Regions from separate parts of the Mesobacillus sp. genome, predicted to be linked through region 1. Evidence: riboswitches for the same ligand, from Rfam matches in the RefSeq annotation. Region 1 holds a riboswitch; each other region holds the start of a gene.
What was found. A riboswitch is a leader RNA that binds a small molecule or an ion and turns the genes downstream of it on or off. The one in region 1 is predicted to bind S-adenosylmethionine.

Region 2: it holds a riboswitch for S-adenosylmethionine, as region 1 does, so the genes downstream of both, AC3EBE_RS03120 (trans-sulfuration enzyme family protein) here and AC3EBE_RS10560 (LLM class flavin-dependent oxidoreductase) in region 1, are expected to answer to the same signal.
Region 3: it holds a riboswitch for S-adenosylmethionine, as region 1 does, so the genes downstream of both, mtnW (2,3-diketo-5-methylthiopentyl-1-phosphate enolase) here and AC3EBE_RS10560 (LLM class flavin-dependent oxidoreductase) in region 1, are expected to answer to the same signal.

The regions. Positions count from the first base shown of each region.
Region 1 covers NZ_JBYNSB010000027.1:34,659-37,934, forward strand. The annotation lists gene AC3EBE_RS10555 (LL-diaminopimelate aminotransferase) at 1-898, shown strand, start outside; SAM riboswitch class I at 982-1,087, shown strand; partial or broken gene AC3EBE_RS10560 (LLM class flavin-dependent oxidoreductase) at 1,342-2,391, shown strand; gene AC3EBE_RS10565 (ATP-grasp domain-containing protein) at 2,649-3,276, shown strand, end outside.
Region 2 covers NZ_JBYNSB010000012.1:94,767-98,042, reverse strand. The annotation lists gene AC3EBE_RS03125 (CBS domain-containing protein) at 317-1,606, shown strand; SAM riboswitch class I at 1,726-1,829, shown strand; gene AC3EBE_RS03120 (trans-sulfuration enzyme family protein) at 1,909-3,051, shown strand; gene AC3EBE_RS03115 (general stress protein) at 3,147-3,276, shown strand, end outside.
Region 3 covers NZ_JBYNSB010000034.1:43,297-46,572, forward strand. The annotation lists gene AC3EBE_RS13435 (aminotransferase class I/II-fold pyridoxal phosphate-dependent enzyme) at 46-1,239, shown strand; SAM riboswitch class I at 1,311-1,419, shown strand; gene mtnW (2,3-diketo-5-methylthiopentyl-1-phosphate enolase) at 1,517-2,740, shown strand; gene AC3EBE_RS13445 (2-hydroxy-3-keto-5-methylthiopentenyl-1-phosphate phosphatase) at 2,737-3,276, shown strand, end outside.

The sequences.
Region 1 (3,276 bases):
AAATGAAGTGCTGCAGCTAATGGGATCGCAGGATGGACTTGCTCATCTGGCTACTGCAATCATCGATCCAGGGGATTATGTGCTTGTACCTGATCCGGGTTATCCAATCTATGAAGCTAGCGTGAATATCGCGGGAGGGATGATTCATCCAATGCCGTTGCTGGCGGAGAACAAATTTCTGCCCAAGCTTGATGAAGTTCCTGCAGATGTATTGGCGAAAGCGAAAATGATGATATTAAGCTACCCGGGAAACCCTGTCACAGCGCTGGCGGATAGAAGCTTTTTCGAGGAGGTTGTGCAGTTTGCAAAGCTGCATAATATCCTGGTTGTCCATGATTTTGCCTATTCAGAGCTGATTTTTGACAATAACCCGCAAATTAGCTTCATGTCGGTTCCTGGTGCGAAGGAAGTGGGCGTGGAATTCAACTCGCTCTCAAAAACATTTAATATGGCAGGCTGCCGGATTGGATATGTGGTAGGGAATCCAGAAGTCATAAGCTGTCTCGCATCCTTCAAATCACATATCGATTACGGGATTTTTCTGCCGATCCAGAAAGCAGCAGTGACGGCGCTGACTTCAGATTTCTCTTTCCTGCAGGACCAGGTGAATCAATATGAACTAAGGCGGGATACCTTGATCAATGGTTTGAGGGACAGCGGCTGGCAGGTTGCTAAATCACCGGCAACTATGTTTGTCTGGGCAAAGATTCCTGCGGGGTGGAAGTCACGAGAGTTTGCATTCAAGCTGATTGAGGAGGAGGGAGTCGCTGTTGTGCCAGGTGATGCTTTTGGCAAACAGGGAGAGGGCTATGTCCGAATCGCAATGGTGCAGCCGTCTGAACGCCTGACAGAGGCAGCTCAGCGTGTAGATCAGTTTTTGCTTGCCCAAACAAAATAAAAAAATATTTCGGTAAACGAATTGACTTTTATATTAATTTAGAATATTATCACTTTAGTGAACTAAAACTTTATATGATTTTCTTCTTATCAAGAGAGGTGGAGGGATAGGCCCTGCGAAACCTCGGCAACAGGTTCTTTACGAATACTGTGCCAATTCCTGCGGACATTATTGTCTGAAAGATGAGAAGAGAGTGCTTATTGAACTCTCTTCTTTATGAAGGGAGTTTTTGTTTTATCGGAGGCTTTTTCAGGATTGTACTTTTGAAAGATTCAAATTTGAAAAGCGGAATATTGTACCAGACGGTGCATTAGAACAATCCAACTTGTAAAAAGGAAAACGAGTTGTTCTGACAGTTTTAAGTGTTAAATTTTTTATCCATAATGCCAACTTAACAGGTTGGTATAGTAGAGTTAATGTTAAGCAGCGGAGGAGAGATTAGGATGAAGTATGGTTTTTGGCTGCCGATTTTCGGTGGATGGTTAAGAAATGTTGAGGATGAACAAATGCCGGCTACGTTCGAGTATAACAAGGAATTGATCCAGGCTGCAGAGCGTTGGGGATATTCAACAACTTTAATAGCAGAGCTTTACTTGAATGATATCAAAGGGCCGGAGCATGATTCGCTCGAAGCCTGGACTACTGCAGCGGCACTGGCATCGGTAACTGAGAAGATAGAAATCATGGCAGCAGTGCGTCCGGGATTTCACAATCCTGCAATCACTGCCAAAATGGCAGCAAATATTGATCAAATCAGTAATGGACGATTTACCCTGAATGTCGTTTCAGCATGGTGAGAAGAGGAAGCCCGACAGTATGGCGGAATCTTCACAGAGCATGACGAGCGTTATGACAGAACAAGGGAGTTCATCGATGTCCTGAAAGGGCTTTGGAGCGAACCTAGTTTTTCTTTTGACGGAAATTTCTATCAGCTGAAAGATACTAAGCTATATCCAAAACCAGTCCAGCGGCCTAATCCAATTTTGTATGCCGGTGGCGAAAGCGAGAAAGGCAAACAGACGATTGTGGAAAAATGTGATGCATATGTGATGCATGGCGGCACTGTGGAAGAGATTGAAAGAAAGATTTCCGATATGAAATCTCGGAGAGCAAAAACCGAGAATCCTGAGCTGTCAGAGTTCGGGATGGCAGCTTACGTCATTTGCAGGGATACCGAGGAAGAGGCACAGGCTGAACTCGCAAGAATTACGGATGTGAAGGAATCCAGTGCATATGCCGGTTTTAAAGATTTCACAAGCAAATCCCAGCTGGAACAGCAGATCCAGCTTCAGGATTACTCCGTTTCCAATCGCGGATTGAGGCCAAATTTAATTGGAACACCAGACCAGATTGCTGAAGAGATTTTACAGTATGAGGAAGCTGGACTTGGTCTGCTGCTTCTGCAATTCTCTCCTCAGCTTGAGGAAATGGAGCGGTTCGCAAAACAAGTCATGCCGCTTGTTGAGGAAAAAAGAAAAAGCCTGGCCGTTTAAGTTTTTTTAATAAAAGGCTCTGTAATATACCAATGTTGAATTATAATCCTGTTGCTCTTCGTTCCAGGCGCGCAGACTCCTTCGGGATAAGCGGGCAGGTGAGACCTAGGTAGAAATGGCCCGAAAAGAAGGGGCCATTTTACCCCGCAGAAGCGAAGCGCCGAGGAGGCTCAGCGCACGCCCCGAGGAAAGCGAAGCGCCTGGAACGAAAATCAACAGCTTTGTATAACAGAGCCTAATAAAAAGGAGATGAAACTATGAGCAAAGTATATATAATTCATGAAAATAGCGAATGGACCATTCATCTGACAAAAAGACTTGAGGAATTGAATGTCCCGTTTGAAGAATGGCATCTTGATCAGGGAACATTGGATTTAACAGCAGAGCCGCCAGAAGGCATCTTTTACAGCAGGATGAGTGCATCTTCCCATACAAGGGGGCATCGTTTTGCACCAGAGTATGCATCACAAGTACTAGCCTGGCTGGAAAGCCACGGCAGGAAAGTATTCAACGGAACGAGGGCCCTTGAGCTTGAAGTGAGCAAGGTAAAACAATACCTTGAACTAAACAAGCATGGTGTAAAAACGCCAAAGACAATAGCGGCAGTCGGGAAGGAACACCTGCTTGAAGCAGCCAGGGATTTCGAGGGAAAACCTTTTATAACGAAGCATAACCGGGCAGGCAAGGGGCTCGGCGTACAGCTATTCCAGTCGATTGAAGGCTTGAAGTCATATGTGGGAGGGGCTTCATTCGAAGAACCGGTAGACGGTGTAACCCTGATCCAGGAGTATATCCAGTCGCCAGACAGCAGCATCACTAGGTGTGAATTTGTTGGCGGAGAATTTGTCTATGCTGTAAGAGTTGATACGTCAGAAGGCTTTGAAC
Region 2 (3,276 bases), on a different contig from region 1:
GCAGGACTCTGAAAAGCATCCTTGAATGGGCCCACGCACGATGGAAATGCGTTAGCATTTTCGGAGGAGTCTACGCGCCTTCCACTCCAATCAACAGGATCTAAATTCAATATTTATGAAGGAAACAATCTTTGCGAAAACAGCCAATTTATATTTTCCTAACGCATAAGTGCAACTTCGCCTCTGTCTTCGCCTTTAAGGGCTTGCCAATCGGCGAGTTTTCTGTATATTTTTAGATTATATAACCAGGATTAGAAAATAGGCATATTTGGGTATTGAGGAGAGAAAGATTCTACAGAAAACCGGAGGGACCATTTTGGCTAACGATACTCAAGTTAAATATAGATCAAATACTAGGCAGCAGGAATCTGGGCAGCGGAAGAAAAGAAAACCGCTGCAATCAGAAAATATCACTCAACAGAGCGCTGAAAAGGCGAAGCAGAATCCTAAGATGAAAAAAATCAAGGAAACTTCAAATCCGAAGGCGGAAACTGCCGGGACAAAAGCAGTCACCAAGCAGGCTAATCAAACCAACGAGACTAAGTCTGCAGATGACAAGTCACAGCAAAACGCTAAGCGAAATACCGGCCAATCCAAAAATAGCGGAACCGGAGAGCAAAACGGAAGCCGCAAAAACAGCAGCACAAAAATTGCATCAGAAAAAAATAATAGCGGACACCCCAACAAAACCGAGAACAAAAACAACAATGGAAACAAAAATCAAAGCAATAATAAGGACAATAAGCGGAAGAGTGCTAATGTACAAGATGCGAATGGGAAGCGGGATAACAGGGAATCAGTTCCTTCCAAACAAAATCAAAGCGGCCAACAAAAGAGTAACCCAAATAGCAAGCAGGACGCAGAAAACTCAAGCCAGGAGCATGAGGTGAACCATAAGGAGCAATCGGGACGGTTTGAGACCGCTTTTAACCGAATCCATAAAGCTTTAAGGGAAATGGTGAAGGAAACCGACAGCGATGCGTTTGTTGAGCTCCTGTACTCAGGCTATAAGAATCATTCATTAATCCGCAAATATAAAAGTGAGCTGCACCAGTTTGCGAAGCTGCGCAATGCGATTGTCCATGAGCGGGTGAATGCGGATTTCTATATCGCGGAACCGCATATCGAGGTCGTTGAACAGATTGAGGAAATCTGCCGCGAATTTGAAAAGCCGCAAACGGCCCTTTCAATCGCAACAAGCCCGGTATTCTACTATTATGAAGATGCGTATCTGAAAGATGTGCTGAAGGTAATCAACAAGTTTGATTTCACGAGATTCCCGGTTTATGACAAGGATGATAAATATGTCGCACTGCTAACTTCGACAGAAATCATCCAGTGGATGGCCAAGCATTTTTCAAGTGAAGTTATTCATTTTGAAGATGTCCGGATCAAGGACCTTCTGACGAAAGGGAAAAACTACTTTGTTACCTTCGTCAAAGAGGAAACCTCGCTCTATGAAATCGAGGAACTTTTTGAACGCTACCATACGAGAGGGAAGAAGCTGCAGGCAGTCATCATCACCGAAACAGGCGACCGCCACGGCACGCCAATCGGTGTCATCACGCCATGGGATCTGCTTGACAGCGAGCCTTCTGAAGACTGATTCGCACCAGAACAATCAATTGACGAGAGTCCTTTTTAGTTGATATACTTCAGCTATTAATAGGACTCTTTTCTTATGGCTGTTTTAAAAAATGCCCGTAATGAAGAGAGAAAAATATACTCTTATCCAGAGCGGCAGAGGGACAGGCCCTGTGAAGCCCGGCAACCTTCCTGTAAAGGGGAAAGGTGCTAATTCCTGAAGAGTCAACGTCTGAAGATGAGAGAGGATAGCCAAGCGCTAAAGCCTCTTCTTATTGGAAGAGGTTTTTCTTTTTTACAAATCATACAAAGCAGGTGGACAAATTGGCAGGCAAGTTCGAGACAGAAGTAGTTCATTCATTGCATAAAAAAACAGATGGCATCAAAAGCAAGGCAACGCCGATCTATCAAACTTCCGCATTTACGTTTAACAATCTCGATGAACTGGAGGGCTTTTACCAGGGAGAAGGCAATTATCTTTATTCACGTGTCGGCAATCCGAATACAGACGAACTGGGCCAGTCTGTAGCGGCGCTTGAGCAGGCACCGGACGGGGCAGCGGCATCTTCGGGTCTGGCCGCCATCCTTGCAGGCGTGCTGGCAGTCGCAAAGAACGGTGACCATATCGTTGCCGCGGCCGATTTGTATGGCGGCAGCTTTCATCTGTTAAAATCAGAGCTGCACAACTTCGGCATCGAAACAACATTTGTTCCTTTCACTGATTTGCAGAAAGTAGAAGCTGCAATCAAGGAAAATACGAAGCTGCTATACACGGAATCGATCACGAACCCTTTGCTGCGGGTTGAAGATCTTGAAGAGGTCATTTCGGTTGCAAAGAAACACAAGCTTGCTGTTCTTGTTGACAATACCTTTGCGACTCCTCTCCATCTTAAACCGTTCCTGCTGGGGGCTGACCTTGTCGTCCACAGCGCCACGAAGTATATCGGCGGCCATAGTGATGTGACTGCAGGTGTCGTCGTCGGCCGGAAGGACCTGATTGCTGAGGCGCGGTCGAGGATCGTGAACCTTGGAGCCAACCTCAGTCCTTTTGAGGCATGGCTGACGTGCCGCGGCTTGAAGACACTTGCACTAAGGATGAAGGCACAGTCCGAGAATGCCAGATTGCTCGCCGAAAAGCTTCGTGCAAATGACAAGGTTGCCAGGGTCTATTATCCTTTTGAAAAAGGGGAAAAAGGATTTGGCGCCATCGTCACGATTGAACTGGGACAAAATGTGGATACGGATTTATTTTTCAAATCGCTTGGCTGGGTGAAGATTGTTCCGACCCTTGCTGGAGTGGAAACAACAGTGTCCCATCCGCTGAAAACGTCTCATCGTGCTCTTCCGCCGGAGGCTCAGGCAGAACTTGGAATCACCTATGAAGTAGTGCGGATTTCTGTCGGGATCGAGCATGCAGAGGATATTATTGCCCAATTTGAGTCAGCTTTGGAAGCCTCTGTAAAATAAATAAAATAGCACTTGAAAACTGTTCGACATTATGTTTACGCCTCCTTCAGACGGGTATCTTTAAAGGGACTACTCGTCTAAAGGAGGCTTTTAATATGTATTATGAACATGAAAAACATCTAGTTGGAGTATACGATAATGAGCGTGAGGCAATCCAGGCTGTTGAGGACCTGAAAAGACAAGGCTACTCAACAGAAGACATCTCTGTTATCGGTAAAAACGATG
Region 3 (3,276 bases), on a different contig from region 1:
AAATTTTCAAATATTTATAACTTAATACCAAGCAGGTGAGAAAATATGGAGTTTCAACAGTCAGAATTACTGAAAAGCCTGCCCAAGCAATTCTTTGCTTCTCTCGTACAAAAAGTAGGGAGATACACAGAACAGGGGGCAGACGTGATTAACCTTGGCCAGGGTAACCCTGACCAGCCCACTCCCGGACATATCGTGAATAAACTGAAGGAAGCTGCTGAGAATCCATTGAACCATAAGTATTCGCCGTTCAGGGGAATGCAATCCTTGAAGGTAGCGGCAGCTGAGTTTTATAAAAGAGAATATGATGTCGAACTGGATCCTGAAGAAGAGATTGCTATTCTATTTGGCGGGAAGGCTGGCCTTGTTGAAATTCCCCAATGCCTGCTGAATCCAGGGGAGACGATACTCGTTCCTGATCCTGGCTATCCTGATTATTGGTCAGGTGTAGAGCTGGCAAAGGCAAAAATGGTTACCATGCCGTTAAGAGAAGAGAACAGCTTCCTGCCGGATTACTCTGAGCTTGCACAAGAAGATATTCACAATGCAAAGCTGATGTTCCTAAACTATCCTAATAATCCTACAGGAGCAGTTGCAGACGAGGCCTTTTTCCTGGAAACAATCAAGCTTGCAAAGGCGAATGAAATCTGTGTTGTTCACGACTTTGCATACGGCGGTATCGGGTTCGACGGGAAACGCCCATATAGCTTCTTGCAGGCAGAAGGTGCGAAGGATATCGGCATTGAAATCTATACTTTATCTAAAACTTACAATATGGCAGGCTGGCGCGTAGGGTTTGCTGCAGGAAATAAGAGTGTGATATCCGCTATCAACCTGCTTCAGGACCACATGTATGTAAGCCTGTTTGGTGCTGTACAGGAGGCTGCCGCAACGGCACTGCTCGGTCCTCAGGACTGTGTCGCCGAATTGAATGAACGATACGAATCGCGAAGGAATGTCTTAATTGACGGTTTGAACAAGATCGGCTGGGAGGTCACGGCTCCAAAAGGATCTTTTTTTGCATGGCTGAAGGTCCCAGAGCCGTTTACTTCTGTTGAGTTTGCTGACTTTTTGCTGGAGAAGGCTCACATTGCCGTAGCACCAGGGATCGGGTTTGGCGAATTTGGAGAAGGCTTTGTAAGGGTAGGATTGCTCACGTCAGAAGAACGGCTTTCAGAAGCTGTCAGCAGAATTGAAAGCTTGGAAATTTTCAAAAAAAATATTGACAATGATTTATGAACCTGACATAATACTAATTAGTAAAATTACTTTAACCAATTAAACCAATTAAATAACTCAATTAAATTATTTTCTTATCAAGAGCAGGCGGAGGGACGAGCCCGATGAAGCCCGGCAACCGATCCAGCATATTTGCTGGGCACGGTGCTAATTCTTGCAGCGGAAGCTGATAGATAAGGAGATGTTAGTTTGTTTATCTAACCTCTTCTTTTCGAAGAGGTTTTTTTTATTCAAATTTTGACCAGTGAATGAATGCTATGGAAGGAGATTGAACTTCATGAGTGAAATTACTGCAACTTATATCGTCCATGATGCAAAGCATAATCCAGAAAAAAAAGCAGAGGGAATCGCCCTGGGATTGACGGTAGGGTCATGGACCGATTTACCTGAGCTGGACCAGAAACAGCTGAAAAAACATAAGGGAAGAGTCGTATCTGTCGAAGGAACCGGAGTTGATCATAATTCAGAAACGGTAGCGACGATTAAGATCGCATATCCAGCGCTTAATTTTTCACCCGATCTGCCTGCCATTTTAACAACAGTTTTCGGCAAGCTCTCACTGGACGGAAAGGTGAAGCTCGTGGACCTGAATTTTGGCGATGAACTGAAAACTTCATTTCCAGGTCCTAAATTCGGAGTTGATGGTATTCGCAACAAACTGGATGTGCATGACCGGCCCCTGTTGATGAGCATTTTCAAAGGTGTCATCGGCCGTGATTTTGACTTCCTGCTAAAACAGCTTAAAGAACAAAGTTTGGGCGGAGTGGATCTGATTAAGGACGATGAGATTCTATTCGAAAACGAACTTACGCCTTTCGAAAAGAGAATCGTGCTTGGAAAGCAGGCTTTAAATGAAGTCTATGAAACTACTGGCCATAGGACATTATACGCGGCCAACTTGACTGGCCGGACATCACAGCTTAGAGACAAGGCGAGGAAGGCTGCTGAACTTGGCGCCGATGCATTGCTGTTCAATGTGTTTGCCTACGGCTTGGATGTACTTCAGGAACTGGCTGAGGATGAGGAGATTCCGCTGCCAATCATGGCACATCCTGCAGTAAGTGGTGCATCCACTTCATCAGCGGATTACGGGTTTTCCCATTCGCTGCTGCTTGGCAAGCTCGTTCGCTATGCAGGAGCAGATTTCTCCTTATTCCCTTCGCCATATGGCAGTGTAGCACTGGAAAAACAGCAGGCTATTTCAATTGCACAAGCTTTAACTGCAGAAGATAGCTTTAAAAAGACATTCCCAGTACCATCAGCTGGCATACATCCTGGGATGGTCCCGCTTTTAGTAAAAGATTTTGGAATTGAATCAATCATCAATGCCGGCGGCGGTGTCCATGGACATCCAGGCGGTGCCCAGGGTGGAGGAAGGGCCTTCAGACAGGCAATTGATACGGTGCTGCAGGGCAGGACACTTGAAGAAGGAGCACTTGAGCACGAAGAATTGCGTACAGCGATCAAGCTGTGGGGTACTGCCGAGGCGGTCGCGAAATGAGCAAACCAGTGATATTTTGCGATTTTGACGGAACAGTTACCGAGAAGGATAACATTATAGCGATAATGGATCAATTTGCTCCTCGGGGATGGGAGGAACTGAAGGATAGGGTGCTCGATCGAAGCATCTCCATCAGAGAAGGCGTTGGCAGGATGTTTGCACTCCTGCCTGTGAGCCTTAAGGAAGATATCATCCGGTTTGCAGTCGAGAAAGCAAGAATCCGCCCGGGATTTCAGGAATTCCTTGGTTTCGCTAAGAATGAAGGGATTCCGGTTTACATCGTCAGCGGCGGCATAGATTTTTTTCTTGAACCAATCATAAGCCAGTTCGGGCCTATTGCTGGCGTATACTGCAACAGTTCTGATTTTACACGCGATACAATCAAAATTGAATGGCCAAACAGCTGTGATGAACACTGCTCGAATGATTGCGGCTGCTGTAAGCCATCAATCATCAGACAGCTTGCCGACGATGAAACATACAAGATTGTCATTGGTGATTCAGTTACCGATTTGGAAGCAGCAAAGCAGGCGGAT